DNA from 2 places in the Nocardioides sp. CPCC 206347 genome. Region 2 is predicted to be linked to the other one. Evidence: riboswitches for the same ligand, from Rfam matches in the RefSeq annotation. Region 2 holds a riboswitch; the other holds the start of a gene.
The links. A riboswitch is a leader RNA that binds a small molecule or an ion and turns the genes downstream of it on or off. The one in region 2 is predicted to bind thiamine pyrophosphate.
Positions count from the first base shown of each region.

Region 1: another riboswitch for thiamine pyrophosphate. It lies ahead of thiE (thiamine phosphate synthase); the one in region 2 lies ahead of ACOACQ_RS19485 (thiamine ABC transporter substrate-binding protein).

Region 1 is NZ_JBMCYZ010000001.1:1,235,867-1,244,810, reverse strand. It holds gene ACOACQ_RS05945 (choice-of-anchor P family protein) at 50-1,339, opposite strand; gene ACOACQ_RS05940 (FAD-dependent oxidoreductase) at 1,528-2,640, shown strand; TPP riboswitch at 2,606-2,715, shown strand; gene thiE (thiamine phosphate synthase) at 2,714-3,316, shown strand; gene ACOACQ_RS05930 (FAD-dependent oxidoreductase) at 3,322-4,350, shown strand; gene thiS (sulfur carrier protein ThiS) at 4,328-4,534, shown strand; gene ACOACQ_RS05920 (thiazole synthase) at 4,531-5,319, shown strand; gene ACOACQ_RS05915 (thiamine phosphate synthase) at 5,316-5,879, shown strand; gene ACOACQ_RS05910 (hydroxymethylpyrimidine/phosphomethylpyrimidine kinase) at 5,876-6,547, shown strand; gene thiC (phosphomethylpyrimidine synthase ThiC) at 6,544-8,256, shown strand; gene ACOACQ_RS05900 (YdeI/OmpD-associated family protein) at 8,304-8,944, opposite strand, start outside.
Region 2 is NZ_JBMCYZ010000006.1:27,951-36,894, reverse strand. It holds gene ACOACQ_RS19510 (acyl-CoA dehydrogenase) at 1-77, opposite strand, end outside; gene ACOACQ_RS19505 (C40 family peptidase) at 101-1,333, opposite strand; gene ACOACQ_RS19500 (phosphatase PAP2 family protein) at 1,447-2,532, opposite strand; gene ACOACQ_RS19495 (ABC transporter ATP-binding protein) at 2,542-3,567, opposite strand; gene ACOACQ_RS19490 (ABC transporter permease) at 3,567-5,216, opposite strand; gene ACOACQ_RS19485 (thiamine ABC transporter substrate-binding protein) at 5,213-6,289, opposite strand; TPP riboswitch at 6,285-6,391, opposite strand; gene ACOACQ_RS19480 (spermidine synthase) at 6,448-8,454, shown strand; gene ACOACQ_RS19475 (MBL fold metallo-hydrolase) at 8,457-8,944, opposite strand, start outside.

The sequences.
Region 1 (8,944 bases), on a different contig from region 2:
CATTGCGACCCAGCCCCTCAGTTCTTTGCGTCTACTTGATCAATCCCGATCAGGGAGCTGCGGCGATCGGCGTGATCGAGGTGCTGGCCACACCGAGCTCGATCACGGCACCGACCGGGAGACCGGCCTGTGCGGTGCTGAGCGTGATGCGCACGCCGTCGATGCGGTTGAGGTACGCGCCGCCCGGGTGCTTGCGCTGCAGGTTGATCGCCACCTCGCCGAGCCCGGCCACGTTGATGACCGTGTTCGGGGAGACGTTGATCGGGATCGTCTTCCCGGCGATCACCAGGTTGACCAGCTCCATCTTCATGTCACTGGTCCAGACGCCGTCCTGCAGCTTGCCGCTGGCCGTCACCTTGATGGCGGTGGCCTTGATCAGGCCGCCGAGCAGGTTGAGGCCGGCGGTCCTGTTGGTGTTGACGATCTCGGCGTTGCCGAAGACATCCCTGGTGGAGGTCGTCGTCGAGGTCACCACACCGGTGGTGAGGACACCGGGGACGTTCACTCCGGCGGTGGTGTTGGTGAGGGTCTTGCCGTTGCTGGAGCCGTACGGCGTACCGACGCGAGCGGTCGGGTCACTGATGACCTGGATGCTGTCGCCCACCGAAGCGTCGACGCGGGTGCCGTAGGCCGTACCGGAGAGACCGGCGCCCGAGGACGGGTCGACCTCGGAGAGGTACTGGTTGACCGGGTTGACCAGGATCGTGACGCCCGCCGGGTAGCCGCCGCGCGGCTGGAGCAGCGTGACGCCGAGCGCCCAGCCGATGGTGCCGGCGGTGCGGTCGACCTTGCCGTGGATCGACATGTTGAGGCTGATGCTGGCAACGCCCGGGATCGTGACGCCGTAGTTCTTCGGGATGTTCAGCGGCAGGTTGACGCCGACGATCTTGATGCCCGCGAACTGGGTGTTGGCGGTGTGCGAGGCGGTGCCGTCAGCGCGACCGACCGTGGAGATCGTCGTCGTGAGGGCGTCGACCCGGATGAGGCCGCCGAGGAGGTCCACCTTGGCGGTGCGCGCCCACGAGTTGAGCGTCGTGGTCTTGGCAACCTTGTTGACGTTCGCGCTGGTGGTGGTTTCGATGGCGCCGACCGAGAGCAGGCCAGCAACATTCGCCGCAGCGGTGCTGTTCTTGGAGGAGGAGGAGTTGGCTCCTCCGGTGACCGAGGACTGGGCCGTGAGGTCTGAGTTGACCAAGCTGTCCTGGACCTTGACGTACGTTCCGCCGGTGCTGGCGGCGTAACTCCACAGAACAGGCTCTGCAGCCTGCGCCGGTGTGGCCGTCAGGCCCGCGCCCAGGAGGGCGAAGGTGACTACCGAGATTATCTTCCGCGCGTTCACGGGACCCCATTCCCATTGATGGCAAGTATTGAGTTACAGACTATGGAGATCACTCTCCGCCTGTTCCTGCCGAAATCCGAGTACTTTCCGCAGATTTAACGAAGGGTAGCCATAGAAGGTCACGCTCGGGAAACCGGTGCGACTTCCGGGACATGGCATAGACCAGCGGATCTGGCTGTTCCACCACCGTGAAGGTGTACGACGTCGTGGTGATCGGAGCCGGCCAGGCCGGCCTGTCGGCGTCGTACCACCTCACCCGGCTGGGCCTCGAACACGTCGTGCTCGACGCGAATGCGCGCCCCGGCGGCGCCTGGCAGCACCGCTGGGACTCGCTGAGCATGGAGGACGTCCACGGGGTCGCGGACCTGCCCGACGCGACGGCGCCCCGGAGCTCGTCCGAACGGGCGAACGCGGTCCTGCCGGACTGGTTCGCGCGCTACGAGGCGGAGCGGGGCCTGCCAGTCGTCCGTCCCGTCCGGGTGGACCGGGTGACGTCCGAGGGTGACCTGCTGGTGGTGCACGCGGGCGCCCGGACCTGGTGGACCCGCACCCTGATCAACGCGACGGGGACGTGGACGCAGCCGTTCGTGCCGCACTACCCGGGCGTGGAGTCGTTCCGCGGCGAGCAGCTGCACACGGTGGACTACCCCGGCCCGGAGCACTTCGACGGCAAGCGGGTGCTGGTGGTCGGCGGTGGCGCGTCGGCGGTGCAGTTCATCGGCGAGCTCGCGCCCCGGACCGACGTGCTCTGGGTGACCCGGCGTCCGCCCGTGTGGCGTGACCACTTCGACGAGCGCACCGGCCGCGACGCGATCGAGCTGGTCCAGGAACGCGTGCGCGCCGGCCTGCCGCCGGCCAGCGTGGTCAGCGTGACCGGTCTGGGGCTGCGCCCGCAGGAGCAGGAGGCCTCGCGGCTGGGCGCCTATGACCGTCGTCGGCCGATGTTCGCCCGGATCGAGGCTGACGGGGTGCGCTGGGCGGACGGCAGCTTCGAGCCCGTGGACGTGATCTTGTGGGCCACCGGCTTCCGGCCGGCCGTCGCGCACCTCGCGCCGCTGCACCTGCGCAGCGAGCTCGGCGGGATCGCGCTGCTCCAGACCGGCGCCGACGTCCAGACGGCCACGACGGTCGAGCGCGATCCCCGGGTGCACCTGGTGGGCTACGGGCCCTCGGCCAGCACCATCGGCGGCAACCGTGCCGGGCGTGCGGCCGCCGTCGCCGTACGCCGCCAGCTGGCGGAGCTCGACGGTCCGCTATCGTCGGCGACATCCATCCCACGGGAGTCCGCAGCAGCGGGCTGAGAGGGAGCTGAAGCTGCTCCGACCGTCGAACCTGATCCGGCTCATACCGGCGAAGGAAGAGAAGGAGCAGCCCATGCGCTTTTCACCGGTCCCCCGGTTGACCTGTCTGGTCTCCGAGCACGACGACCTCTCGGTCCTGACCCGACTGGCCGAGCTCGGCGTCGACGGGTTCCAGGTCCGGTCGAAGGCGTACGACGCCCGCGGGTTGATCGAGCTGACCCGGACCGTGATCGCTGCGGTCCGTCCGTCCGGGGCGTCGGTGATCGTCAACGACCGCGTCGACGTCGCGGTCGCGGCCGGGGCCGACGGTGCACACCTCGGGTCCGGCGACCTGCCGGTCGCGGTCGCGCGATCCCTGGCGCCGGGGCTCCTCCTGGGGGCGACCTGCCGCTCGCTCGCCGAGGTCGAGAGTGCAGCCTCCGAGGGTGCGGACTACGCCGGCGTCGGGCCGGTCTTCGCCACGACCAGCAAGATCGGGCTGCCCGAACCGCTCGGCACCGCGGGCCTGCGGGGAGTGGTCGGCCGCCTGCCGGTGATCGCGATCGGCGGAATCACTGCCGCTGACGCGGCGGACGTGCTGGCAGCCGGAGCGTCCGGCGTGGCCGTCATCGGCGGCATCTGGCGACCGCCCGATCCGGTCCGGGCAGCAGAGGAGCTCCTCGCGGCGATCGGGTGAGCGGCATGCGCGTCACCGTCCTCGGCGCCGGCATCATCGGCCTGGCCGTGGCCGACGAGCTGATCCGTCGTGGCCACGCCGTCACGGTCGTCGATCCGCAGCCGGCCCGCGGGGCGTCGTACGCGGCAGCCGGGATGTTGAGCCCGGCGGCCGAGGTCTGGCACGGCGAGGAGGAGGTCCTCCGGCTCGGCACGGCCTCCCTCGCACTGTGGCCCGCGCTGGCCGATCGGCTGGGCGTCGAGCTGCGGACCGCCCCCACCCTTCTCGTCGGGTACGACGCCGGCGACCTGCAGCAGGTCGAACGGCAGGTGTCGCTGGTCGGTGGCCTGGGCGGCCGGGCGACGCTGCTCGACCGCGCGGCGGTGCGGGCGTGCGAACCGGTGCTGGCGCGGGTCGCCGGTGCGGCGTCGCTCGCGGGGGAGATGAGTGTCGACCCGCGGGCGGTGTGCGCGGCGTTGCTGGGCAGGGTGGCCGTCGTACCGCAGGATCCGGGCGGAGCGGACGTCGTGGTCATCGCCACCGGCGCGCGCCTGCCGGAGCCGTGGACCGGACTGGTTCGGGGTGTGCGCGGCGAGGTCCTCCGGGTCCGGAGCGACGATCCGCCGACCCACACCGTCCGCGGCTGGGTCGGCGGCGAGCCGGTCTACCTGGTGCCACGACGCAACGGCGAGGTCGTCGTCGGCGCCACCTCCGAGGAGCACCTGGCTCCTCCCGTCGTGACGGCCGGTGGTGTCCACCGGTTGCTCACGGCTGCCCGCACGCTGTGGCCCGGGCTCGATCGCGCCGAGCTCGTCGAGTCGACGGCGCGGGACCGGCCGGCGACGACGGACGGCCGTCCCCTGATCGGGCCCAGTGGTGTCGACGGCGTCCTCCTCGCGGCGGGCCACCACCGCCACGGCGTGCTCCTCGCTCCCCTCACGGCCCGACTCGTGGCCGACCACCTCGACGGCGCCCCGGTCGACCCCTCGGTCGACCCGCGGCGGTTCACCAGCACGCCAGGAAAGGAACGACATGACCATCACGCACAACGGTGAGGCACTGACCCTGGAGGCCCGCGCGACCGTGGCGGACCTGCTCACCCTCCGCTTCGACGACCCGCGTCCCCACGGCATCGCGGTCGCCGTCAACGGCGAGGTGGCGCCACGTGGCGACTGGCCCGGCTGGGTGCTCGTCGAGGGCGACGTCATCGACGTCGTGACCGCGGTGCAGGGCGGATGACGACCCCACGCAGCGATGACCTGGTCATCGCGGGGGAGGTCCTGTCCTCCCGGCTCTTCCTGGGGACCGGGGGACTCCCGCAGGTCGCCCTCGTGGCGCCGATCCTGGCCGCGGCCCGGCCGGCCGTGGTCACCGTGTCGATCCGGCGCACCTCGTCGGTCGGGGAGGGCGGACTGCTCGCGGTGCTGCGCGACGCGGGGGTGCGGCTGCTTCCCAACACTGCCGGGTGCCTGTCGGCGCGCGAGGCCGTGATCACCGCGGAGCTGGCGCGGGAGGCGCTCGAGACCAACTGGGTGAAGCTCGAGGTGATCGGCGACGATCGGTCGCTGCTCCCGGACGTCGTGGAGCTCCTCGACGCCGCCGCGGAGCTGGTTCGGCGCGGATTCACGGTCCTGCCCTACTCCACCGACGACCCCGTCATCGCCCGTCGACTCGTCGACGCCGGCTGCGCTGCCGTGATGCCGCTCGGATCACCGATCGGTTCAGGCCTCGGGGTGCTGAATCCCCACGCGATCGAGGCCGTGCGTGCGGCGGTGGACGTGCCCGTGGTGCTCGATGCGGGCGTCGGCACTGCCAGCGACGCCGCACTCGCCATGGAGCTCGGCTGCGACGCCGTGCTGGCGGCCACCGCTGTCACCCGCGCCGACGACCCGGTCGCGATGGCCCGCGCGCTTCGCCTGGGTGTCGATGCCGGGCGGATCGCCCGACAGGCGGGGCGGATCCCGCGGCAGGCCACGGCCCGCGCCTCCAGCCCCGTCACCGGACGCGTCGGGGCGACCGGATGAGCGCCCGCCTGCTGCTGCTCACCGATCGGACCCTCCTGCCGCCCGGTCGCACGCTGGACGACGTGCTGCGCGCGGCAGCGGCCGGTGGCCTCACCCGGGTCGTGCTGCGCGAGACCGACCTTCCGGACGACGAGCGGCAGGAGATCGCCGACGCAGCCCGCAGCGCCGGCCTGGACGTCATCGCCGCGCATCGGCCGGTCCTGCGGAGCGTGGGACTCCACGTCCCGGCGGGCGCCTCGCCGGCGGTCCGGGCGACGCGATGGGGACGTTCGTGCCACAGCCGGGCCGATGTCGCCCGCGCGGCGAGCGACGGCGCCTGGTGGGCCACCTTGTCGCCGTACACCTGGACGGAGAGCAAGCCGGGCCACGGCCCGCCGTTGCCCGAGGGCGCGTTCACGGGGTACTCCATCCCGACCTATGCGCTCGGCGGCGTGACGCCGGACAACGCGGAACAGGCCCGGAAGGCGGGGGCGTACGGCGTCGCGGTGATGGGCGCCGTGATGCGGTCCGAGGACCCGGGAGCCGTCGTGGCCGCCCTGCTGCAGGCGGTGACGCCGTGACCCCACCCGTCGTCGTCACCATTGCCGGCACCGACTCCGGCGGAGCTGCCGGGATCGCGGCGGACCTGACCACGTTCGCCGCACTCGGTGTCCACGGCGCCTGCGTGGTCACCGCGGTGACCGCCCAGGACACCACCGGCGTGCGCGCGATCCACCCGGTGCCGCTCGACGTCGTCGCGGCCCAGCTCGACGCGGTGCTCGAGGACCTCGACCCGGTGGCCGTGAAGACCGGGATGCTCGGCACCGCCGAGGTGGTCCGCCTGGTCGCCGAGCGCTGCGCCGGACGGATCCTCGTCGTCGACCCCGTCCTCGTCGCGACGTCGGGCGCGGTCCTCGCCGATGCCGCCGTCGTGCAGGCGTATCGGGACCACCTGCTGCCGGTCGCCACGGTGAGCACCCCCAACGAGGAGGAGTTCATCGCGCTCGGCAGGCCCGACCGGCACGGCGTGATCGTGACCCGCGGTGGCGACATCCCGACCACCAACGACCACGGCACCGGCTGCACCCACAGCAGCGCGCTCGCCGCCCACCTGGCGCTCGGCGCCGACCTCGCCACCGCGGCCGAGCGCGCCGCGGCGTACGTCTCACAACAGCTGAATCTCGGCAAGGACTGGAAGCTCGGCCGCGGCCGAGGACCCGTCGCACACATCCAAGGAGAACACCGATGACCGTCCACCCCGCCCACACGCGGATCCTCAAGAGCGACGACCACAGCGACATCGAGGTCCCGTTCACCCGCGTCGCGCTGACCAACGGCGAGACCTTCGACCGATACTGCACCGAGGGCCCCGGCTCCGAGCCCGAACGCGGTCTGCCCCCGCTGCGTGACGGCTGGATCGAAGGCCGCGGCGACACCGGGACGTACGACGGCCGCGAGCCCCAGCTGCTCGACAACGGCCGCGCGGCGCTGCGTCGCGGTGAGGCCCAGGGGGAGTGGCAGGGCGAGCGTCGTGCCCCCCGCCGCTCGACGGGCGCTCCCGTCACCCAGATGGCCTACGCACGCGCGGGCATCGTCACCGAGGAGATGCGGTACGTCGCCGCGCGCGAGCAGTGCGACGTGGAGCTGGTGCGCAGCGAGGTCGCCGCCGGCCGCGCGATCATCCCCGTCAACGTGAACCACCCCGAGTCGGAGCCGATGATCATCGGCAAGCGGTTCCTCGTGAAGATCAACGCCAACATCGGCAACTCGGCCGTGACCAGCAGCATTGCCGAGGAGGTCGACAAGCTCACCCACGCGATCACGTGGGGCGCCGACACCGTGATGGACCTGTCGACCGGCGACGACATCCACACCACCCGCGAGTGGATCATCCGCAACAGTCCCGTGCCCATCGGCACCGTGCCGATCTACCAGGCCCTCGAGAAGGTCAACGGCGAGGCCGACAAGCTCACGTGGGAGATCTTCCGCGACACCGTGATCGAGCAGTGTGAACAGGGCGTCGACTACATGACCGTCCACGCCGGGGTGCTGCTGCGCTACGTCCCGATGACCGCCCGCCGCGTCACCGGCATCGTCAGCCGCGGCGGCTCGATCATGGCCGGGTGGTGCCTGGCCCACCACGAGGAGAACTTCCTCTACACGCACTTCGACGAGCTCTGCGAGATCTTCCGTCAGTACGACGTCAGCTTCTCCCTCGGCGACGGACTCCGCCCCGGCTCGACCGCCGACGCCAACGACGAAGCGCAGTTCTCGGAGCTCCGGACCCTTGCCGAGCTGACGAAGCGCGCCTGGGAGTACGACGTCCAGGTGATGGTCGAAGGTCCCGGCCACGTCCCGCTGCACCTGGTCGAGGAGAACGTCCGGCTCCAGCAGGACTGGTGCCACGGCGCGCCGTTCTACACGCTCGGCCCGCTCGCCACCGACATCGCACCCGGCTACGACCACATCACCTCGGCCATCGGCGCCGCGACGATCGCCATGCACGGCACGGCGATGCTCTGCTACGTCACGCCCAAGGAGCACCTCGGCCTGCCGAACCGCGACGACGTGAAGACCGGTGTGATCACGTACAAGCTGGCTGCCCACGCCGCCGACCTGGCCAAGGGCCACCCCGGCGCCCGCGACTGGGACGACGCCTTGTCGAAGGCCCGCTTCGAGTTCCGCTGGCGCGATCAGTTCGCCCTGTCCCTCGACCCCGTCACGGCTGAGGAGTTCCACGACGAGACCCTGCCCGCCGAGAACGCCAAGACTGCGCACTTCTGCTCGATGTGCGGCCCGAAGTTCTGCTCGATGAAGATCAGCCAGGACGTGCGGGACCGGTTCGGTGCGGACCTCTCGCCCGAGGACGCCGTGCTCGGGATGAAGGAGAAGTCCGAGGAGTTCCTCGAGCTGGGGGCGTCGGTGTACGTCGAGCCGTCGGCCGGGGTCGTCGAGTAGTCCGAGGGGTGTCTCGTCCGGCGCCTGCGGCGCCGATCCCACCTCGGTCAGGTGCGGGGTGCTTCGGCAGCCTTGGCGGCTGCAGCGGCGCGTTCGACCCACTTGGGGACGTCGCCGTAGCGCTGCATGGGGATGAGTTGTCCGGCGGCGGAATCCTCCACCAGTTGGGCCATCCGGCGGTCGCGGGTGGTTTCCTGCTTGGCGGAGAGGACCCAGTTGGAGCAGACCTTTCGGTAGGTCCTGGTCGCTGCTTGCCAGAAGGCGGTGGCGGCCGGGTTGGCGGCGAGGTCGGCGGCGTAGGCGTCGGGCAGGACGATCTCGCCGTCGACCTCGTGCGTGTACGGCGCCGGGTCGGTCTTGCGCTGTTCCCAGATCGCCAGTCCGCTCGGCTGCATGCGGCCCTCGGCCTTCAGCTGCTCGACGAAGTCGAGGTTGACCTTGCTCCAGTTGCTGGTCTTCTTGCGCGGGCTCCAGCGTTGGCGCCGGGTGTCCTCGTCGATGCGCTGCGCGATCGAATCGATCCACCCCCAGCACAGGGCCACGGGTACGGCTTCCTCCCAGGTCAGCCCACGCTCGGGGACGTGCTTCTTGTTCAGGCCCATCCAGAGCTCGGTCTCGGTGTCGTGGTTCGCTGCGAGCCACGCGTCGAACTCGGCGGCGTCGGCGAAGAAGCGCGCCGGGCGCTCCT
Region 2 (8,944 bases):
CCATCGAGCACCCGGGTCAGCCCGGGAACATCGATGGTGAGTGCCGGGGGCTTGGTCGCGGTGGTCTCCTCAGCCATGGGCTGAACCTAACGGACCGGGCTCAGGGGCGCGCGAAGAAGTCGGGCGTGCGCCAGTAGTAGAGGGATTCCTGGGTGACGGGACGTCCGGTGCGCGGGGCGTGGATGATCTGGCCGTTCCCGACGTACAGGGCGACGTGGTAGATCGAGCCGGGGTCGTTGCCCTCACCCCAGAACACCAGGTCGCCGGGTCGGAGCTGGCCCTCGGAGATCGGCGTGGAGACGTCGTATTGGGCGACGGAGTAGTGCGGGAGGCTCTTGCCCCCGGCTGCCCAGGCCTCGGCGGTCAGGCCGGAGCAGTCCCACGCGTTCGGGCCGGAGGCGCCCCACCGGTACGGCTCGCCGAGCTGGGCGCGGGCGAACGCGATGGCGGCCTGCGCGCCGTTGCCGGGCTCCGGGGCCGGACCGGGGTCGGCCGGCTTCGGGTCGGCCGGGCCGGGGTCGGTCGGCTGCGGCGTGGGGGTGTTGCGGACCGGGGCCCGCCGGGCAACCCGCGCGGCCCGGCGTTCCTCCTCCAGCGCAGCCTGGCGACGGGCAGCCAGGGCGACGCTCACGCCCTCGAGCCGGGCGAGGGTGCGGACCAGCCGGGTCTTGCGGCGTTCGATGCGGGCCGTGGTCGCAGCCGCCGTACGGGCAGCGGCCTGGGCCTCGTCCCGGGCGACGAGGGCGTCGGCCGCCGTCTGGTCGGCCTTGTCCGATGCGGCTGTCGCCGTGGCGGACGCCTTCTTCGCGGCGTCGGCAGCGGAGACGAACTCGTTGCGCTGCTGGTCGAACATTGCCTGGACGTGGTCGATCGCCGCCGATCGCTCCACCAGCGACTCCATCCCGTCGGCGGAGACCAGGGCGCCGACCGCGGTGAGCTCCAGGCCCATCGCCTCGGCGGTGATCACGGCGTCGCGGTAGTCGGCCTTCTGGACGGCCATGGTCCGGTTGGCCTTCACCGACTCGGCCAGCGCGACCTGCTTCGCGGTCCGCGCCTGGTCAGCGGCCCACCGGGCGCCGTTCCACGCCTCAGCCGCCTTGGCAGCGCGGATGGACGCCGTCTCCAGGTCCGCGGCGGCCGCGGCGAGCTCGTCCTGGACGAGCTGCACCTTCGTCTTCGCCGTGGTGGCCTGGTCCCGTGCGGCGCGGATGTCGCTCACCGAGGGGGTGTCCGGGTCGGCTGGACCCGAGGGATCAGCCTGCGCCCCGGGGACGAAGACGGCCGCCGTCAGCACCAGCGCAAGAAGACCTGACCCGAGAGTTGGAGTGCGCACTCGCGTCACCGTAGTGCGATTTCGTCACATCCGAAACAAAAATCCCAACATTCTCAGGACTCACCGGCGTGTCGGCTTGACGAACTACGACGGTGTAACTCTCGGGCGGACCGTCAGTCGACGTCGACGGGCACCTTGGAGGTGGTCGTCGTCGGATGCGAATGCAGGCCCCTATCGAACTTCTGCCCGCTCGCGATCCCGCCCAGGTAGAAGGACACGACGGCGATCGCGATGCCCGCGATGTCGTCGGCGACGTAGTGCCAGCCGAAGTAGAGCGTGGCGACGACCGTCAGGCCGAAGTTCACCCAGAAGACCCACTTCAGGATCTTCGAGCGCAGCGTGTACTGGACCATGAGTGCGAACAACAGGGTGATCGCGCAGTGCAGGCTCGCGAAGCCGGCGATGGAGTTCACCGACCCGGTCGCGCCGCCGTACAGGACATTGCCCCTGGCTCTCACGATCCCGTTCATCAGGTCGGTGGTGCCGGTGTGCGCCAGGCCTCCGGTCCCGTAGTACTCCGCGGCGTAGGCGATGCCCGGGCCCAGCGTGGGGAGCAGGTAGTACGACAGGGTGCCGAGCGACCAGGCCAGGCACTGGGACGTCACGAACCAGTACCCGAAGGACATGTTCCGCGACCACACCAGCCAGGCCGTCACGCCGAGCGGCACCAGCGGCAGGAACATCAGGTAGATCGGGGACAGCACCTCGGCGGTGACCGTCTTGCCGAGGATCGCGTGCAGGACGTCGCTCGGGTCGTTGCCGAAGAAGATGACCCGGTCCATGATGTGCAGCTCGCGGTCGTAGGACAGCGCCCTCACCTCACCCGGCGCAGCGGCCGGGTCGGACCGCACGAACGGCAGGAACGACTTGAGGTTCCGGTAGCTGACGTAGGTCAGGTAGAAGCTGATGACACCGATCGCCACCAGGGTCGCGCGTTCCTTGGTCCAGTGGGTCTTCAGGCGGTGCCGCACGATCGGCATGACCCGGTTCGGACGGCCGCGGGCCTTCCAGAGGGTCAGCGGCAACAGGTCCAGCAGCAGCGCCCCGATGAGGAGCAACGGCAGGCGGATGTAGGACGGTCCGAGGAAGCTGCCCTCCGGGTCGAGCAGGCGGCGGTCGAGCTTGACCGCGGTGAAGACCGCCAGGCCCAGCATGAGCGCCGCCGTGCCGATGAGGAGGGTGTAGGCGCGGCGGTACACCGGGGCAGTCTAGGAGACCGCTCCTGACGGGGGTGGCAGCAGATCGCCGATGACGGCCAGGCCCCGCCGATCCACCCGTACGGCGGCCAGGTCCCCCGCGGCCGGCGTCCACCCCGGAGCCCCCAGTCCCGCCAGATCGCCGACCCCGTCGACCGTGACGACCAGCCGACTGCCGTCCGGCGTCAGCCGGAACTCCTGTACGACGGCCGGGGGACCGTCGTCGGGCCCGATCCGGACGGCGGAGCTCCGGACCGCCACGGCGGCACCGGGTGCCGCAGGTGCACCCGCCAGGCGCAACAGGGCTGCTGCGGCGTCGCCCTCCAGCACCCGGGAGTACCCGAGGAACAGGGCGGTGTCGCCGTCCACCGGTGCGCCCCACACTTCGGTCGTGGCGCCCTCCTGCACGATCCGGCCGTCGCGCATCACGGCCAGCCGGTCGGCCACTGCGAAGGCCTCGGCCTGGTCATGGGTGACCATCAGTGCGGTGGTTCCGGACGCGGTGAGGATCCGGCGCAGGTCGGTGGCCAGCCGGCCGCGCAGGCCGGCGTCGAGGGCACTGAGCGGCTCGTCGAGCAGCAGCAGGCGCGGTCGGGCCGCCAGCGAACGGGCCAGGGCGACACGCTGCCGCTCGCCTCCCGACAGCGTGCGGGGCAACCGGTCGCCGTACCCCTCCAGGCCGACGAGGGTGAGGAGCTCGTCGACCTCGGCCCGCACCTCGTGGCGCGGGAGACCGCGCAGGCGCTGGGCGTAGCCGACGTTGCGGGCCACGGTGAGGTGGTCGAAGAGCTGGCCGTCCTGGAACATCAGGGCGAAGCCACGGCGGTGGGTCGGGGTGTCGGCGAGGTCCTGGCCCTCCCACGCGATGGACCCGCCTGCGAGAGGTTCGAGGCCGGCGACCGCGCGCAGCAACGTCGACTTGCCGCAGCCCGACGGGCCGAGCACCGCCAGCACGTCGCCATCGGCGACGGAGAGGTCGACGGCGTCGACGGCACGGGTGCCGTCGAAGATGACGGTCACGCCCTTGAGGTCGAGCATCACCACGCCCCCGTTCCCGGCACACGCAGCCGCTCGACGACAAGGATGACGGCCGCGGTCACCGCGGCCAGGACGACCGAGGCTGCCATGGCGGTGCCGTAGTTGAGGGCACCGGGATGACTGAGCAGCCGGTAGATCGCCACCGGCAGCGTGGGCTCGGCCGGACGCACGATGAACGAGGTCGCGCCGAACTCCCCCAGCGACACCGCGAACGCGAAGCCCGCGGCGGCGAGCAGGGGACGCCACACCACGGCCAGGTCGACGGTGCGGATCGCCCGCAACGGCGACGCCCCGAGCGACGCCGCTGCCTGGCGCTGGCGGTCGTCGATGCCGGCCAGGACAGGGACGAGGGTGCGCACCACGAGCGGCAGGGCGACCAGCGCCTGGGCGATCGGCACCAGCAGCGGACTGGACCGCAGGTCCAGCGGCGGCTCGTCGAGGGCGATCAGGAATCCGAAGCCCAGGGTCACCGCGGACACCCCGAGCGGCAGCATGAAGAACCCGTCCAGGACCGTGCGCGCCCGGCGTCCGGCGCGCGTGCGGGTCCGCCGGGTCACCACGAACGCAACGATCAGGCCCAGGGACAGGGACATCCAGGTCGCGTCGACCGCGATCCGCAACGACGCGACCAGGGCGTCGGTGACCGACACCTGGAGCAGTCCGTCGCCCGATCCCTCGAGGGCGCGGTAGGAGTCGAGGGTCCAGGCACCGTCGCTCCGGAAGGACGCGACGACGAGCGTCAGGATCGGCAGCGACACCGCCAGCAAGGTCAGCACGGTGACCACGACCGCTGGAATGTCACGACCCTGCGGTCGCGCAGGGGCAGCCACGGATCGTCGTACCGTCGGGTCGGGGACGGCACGCAGGCGTTCCACCACGACCAGGAGCACGACGACCGCGACCATCTGCACCAGCGACAGGGCCGCCGCTGCGGGCAGGTCGAGCAGGTCGGCGGTGAGCAGGTAGATCTCGGTCTCGACCGAGGAGTACCGCACCCCGCCGAGCACCAGGACCACACCGAACGCGGTCGCGCAGAACAGGAACACGACGCTGGCGGCGGACACGATCGCCGGGCGCAGCGCCGGGAAGGTGACGGTGCGGAAGACCTGCCACGGCGCAGCGCCCAGTGCGGCCGCGGCCTCCCCCGGGCGCCGGTCGAGGCCCTCCCAGGCCACGCCGACCGTGCGGATCACGACCGCGACGTTGAAGAACACCAGGCCGATCAGGATCGCCACCGGGCTGCCGTCGAGGCCGAGGAAGCCGAGCGGACCGGACGACGAGATGAGCTCACGGACGGCGAGACCGACGACCACCGTCGGGAGCACGAACGGCACCAGCAGGGCCGCGCGCACCAGCCCGCGACCGCGGAACCGCAACCGGTGCAGGACGTACGCGCAAGGGACGCCGAGCAGCACCGCGGTCGCCGTCGCGACGGTGCTCGTCCAGACCGTGAACCAGAGCACCCGCCCCGTCCGGGGCCGCGTGAGCACGTCGACCACGGCTCCGGGATCGAAGCGGTCCTCGGGCCACAGGCCACGCTCGAGCATCGCGCCGACGGGCAGCACGAAGAAGACCGCGAAGACCGCCACCGGGACGGCAGCAAGGGCCGCGAACGCGACCTTCCTGCCCACCCCGGCGGCACCGCTCATCGCGAGATGATCTCGGTCCACTCCTCCAGCCAGGCCTTGCGCTCGCTGGCGATGTCGGCCGGAGCGACCTGCTCGGTGCCCTGGGGGCGCTTCGCGAACGTCGCCCACTCGGCGGGCAGCTCGACGCCGTCGGCGACCGGGAAGACATACATCGAGGGCGCGAGTGCGGCCTGCACCTCCGGGCTCAGGAGCCAATCGATGACCGCCTCGGCACCGGCCACGTTGGTCTCGTGGTCCTCGTCGCCCCGGAGGACGCCGGCGTACTCGACCTGCTCGAAGCAGTTGTCGAGGAGCGCACTGGTCGTCGACTTCGTGCCGGCCTTGTTCAGCGTGAAGGCAGGCGAGGAGTCGTAGGACACGACGATCGGGCGGTCGCCGCCGGAGAAGGTGAAGTCCGTGAAGTACGCGTCCGACCAACCCTTGACGACCTTGGCGCCGTTGGCGACCAGGTCCTCCCAGTAGGTGGGCCACTCGTCGCCGTACTCCTCGATGGTGGCGAGCAGGAAGGCCAGGCCGGGCGAGCTGGTGCTGGCGCCGGGGATCACGAACAGGTCCTTGTAGGCCGGCTCGGTCAGGTCCGCGAGGCTGGTCGGGGCAGGGATGCCCTGCTTCCTGAACCACGCGTCGTCGACGTTGACGCAGACGTTGCCGTTGTCGATCGGCGTCAGCGCATCGTCGTCGTCGCCCTCGAGCTCGAACTTCCCGGCGCCCGCAGGCAGCTTTGGCGCGTACGACGCGAAGACGCCCTCGTCGACCGCGCGCGTGGCGAAGGAGTTGTCGACACCGAACACGACGTCGCCGACCGGGTCGTCCTTGGTGAGGACGAGCTGGTTGGTGAGCGCACCGGCGTCCTCGAGCTTGCTGATCTCGAGGGTGTAGCCGGACTCCTTCTCGAACGCAGCGACGAGCTCGTCGGGCAGGGCGAAGGACTCGTGGGCAACCAGGGTGACGGTCTTGTCCGTGGCTTCGGGCTCGCCGTCGTTCTCACTGCTGACGAGGGAGCAACCGGAGGCCAGCAGGGCCACCGCCGCGATGCCGATGAGGTGGCCGTTGGAGTGGATGCGTGCACGCATGATGAAGATGACTCCCTTCGCCGGTCTTAACCGGAGCAGGTTCAGAGGGTCTGCGGCGGATCCGCACTCTCAGCACCCTTCGGTGCTCCCCTGTCGTACCCACAAAAGGTAACCGATCGACTGGTCCCGATCCGCGCCGGTCCGCCTAGGGTGACGCGGTGACATCGGTGATCGCGCGCGACGGTGCCCCTGCGCTCCGCACCCATCCGATCGCCGTGCTGTACACCGTCACGGCGTTCGCCGGAGCTGCCCTGCTGTTCCTCGTCGAGCCAATGGCTGCCCGCATGCTGCTCCCGTCGTACGGCGGCGCAGCCAGCGTGTGGGCGACGTGCACCCTGTTCTTCCAGGTCGTGCTGCTGCTCGGCTATGTGTTCGTCCACCTGACGTCGCGGCTGGGCCCGCGCGGGCAGCCGCTCACGCTCGCACCGCTGCTGCTGCTTCCCCTGCTCGTCCTGCCGCTCGCGCTGCCGTCCGACGCGACCCCGGAGTCGTCGCCGGTCTTCTGGCTGCTCCGCACGTTGCTGGTGATGATCGGCCTGCCGTTCGCCGTGCTCACGACGACCGGTCCGGTCCTCCAGCGGTGGTACTCGTGGCTCGACGTGCCGCGTGCCCGGGACCCGTACTTCCTCTACGCCGCCAGCAACGTCGGCAGCTTCGTGGGCCTGCTGGCCTATCCGTTCGCGGTCGAGCCGCACCTCAGCCTCGGCGACCAGCGGACGTTGTGGTCGTGGGCGTTCCTGGGGTTCCTCGTCCTGGTGGCGACGTGCGGCGTGGTCGCGTTCCAGGGGCATCGCACCGACGCGCCCGTCGAGCACTCCGAACGACCGGCGGTCCGCCGCATGCTGACGTGGCTGGCGCTCGCCTTCCTGCCGTCGTCGCTGATGCTGGGGGTGACCACCCACCTGACCACGGACGTGGCTCCGGTGCCGCTGTTGTGGGTCGTCCCGCTGGCGATCTACCTCGCCACCTTCGTCATCGCCTTCGCGGGGGCGGGGCGCAGGCGGCCCGGGACCGCGGCTGCCGTCGCCGTCGTGCTGGTGATCGCCACCCGGGCCCTGACCGCCGGCGAACGCGTGCTTCCGCTGCCCCTCACCGTGCTGACGCATCTCGCGATGCTCGGGGTGGTCGCCTACGTGGCGCACGCGCTGCTCGCGGCCGACCGGCCCGCGGCCGACCACCTCACCCTGTTCTTCGTCGTGGTGTCGGTGGGCGGCGCGCTCGGCGGCCTGTTCAACGGACTCCTGGCTCCGCTGGTCTTCGACCGGGTCATCGAGTACGCGCTGGTCCTTGCCGGCGTACCGCTCCTGTGGCTCGCCCTGGGGGCCACCCGCTGGATCGCGTTGACGATGACGGCCGTGCTCGCGGTCGGCGCCTTCGTCTCGCTCCCGCAGGGCGAGGTGCTCGCTCGCTCGCGGACGTTCTACGGCTCCTACGTCGTGGTGCAGACGCCCGACCTCGTGGAGATGCGCCACGGAACCACCGTGCACGGCTTCCAGTCCCGCAATCCCGGGGAACGCACGGAACCAACCAGCTACTACGCCCGCAACGGTCCGCTCGGCGACGTCTTCGACACAGTGGGCACGAACCTCGTCGACATCACGGCCGTCGGCCTCGGGACGGGCACCGTCGCCGCCTACGGCCTCCCGGGACAGACCATCCGGTTCATCGAGATCGACCCCGAGGTGGTCCGGATCGCGAACGACCGGCGCTACTTCACGTTCCTGGCCGACTCCGCTGCGGCCGTGGAGACCACGACCGGCGACGGACGCCTCCGCGTCGCCGAACTCGCGCCCGCCACGACCGACCTGCTGGTCCTCGACGCCTTCAGTTCGGACGCCATTCCCGTGCACCTGCTGACAGCCGAGGCCTTCGCCGAGTACGCGACCCGGATCCGGCCGGGCGGCTCCATCGCCGTCCACATCAGCAACCTGTACTTCGACCTCGCCCCGGTGATCGCGGGCGCCGCGGAGCGGTTGGGCTGGCACGCAGCCATCGGCAAGGGTGGCAGCAAGCCCCTCGGCGTCCGATCGGCCTGGATCGCCCTGAGCCCCGCAGGCGGCCTGGCGGACACCCTCGTCGCGAAGTCGAGCTGGACGACGCTGACCGGCACGGCCGAACAGGCGTGGAGCGACGACCACGCGTCGCTCCTCGCAGTGCTGCGCTGACCTCAGGTCGCGGTGTAGACGACCCCGTCGGCCTGGTCGGTCGCGGTGGCCTGTCCCCGCGCGACGAGCAGGTCGAGGTGCGCCTTGGTCTCCATCGCCGCCATCCCCTGGCTGAAGATGTCGAGGTCGTCGAAGGCGTGCTCGTGACGCGTCCAGCCCAGGTCGCGGGCGACCACGATCGAGGTGACGTCGCCGCGGGCGCGCAGCGAGGTCAGGCTCTGGTCGAGCCGGGTCTCATGGTGGGCAAGCAGCTCGTCGACGCGGGCGTACGACGACGGCGCGACCGGGCCGTGTGCCGGGAGGATGCGCAGGTCAGGGAGGGTGCGCACACGGGCCAGCGAGGACATGAACTGTCCCAGCGGCTGCTCGACCGCGGGCACCGTGAAACCGATCGACGGCGTGATCGTGGGAAGCACGTGGTCGCCGGCGAACAGGACGCCCTCGACCTTGTCGGCATAGACGTAGTGGCCGGGCGTGTGGCCGGGCGTGT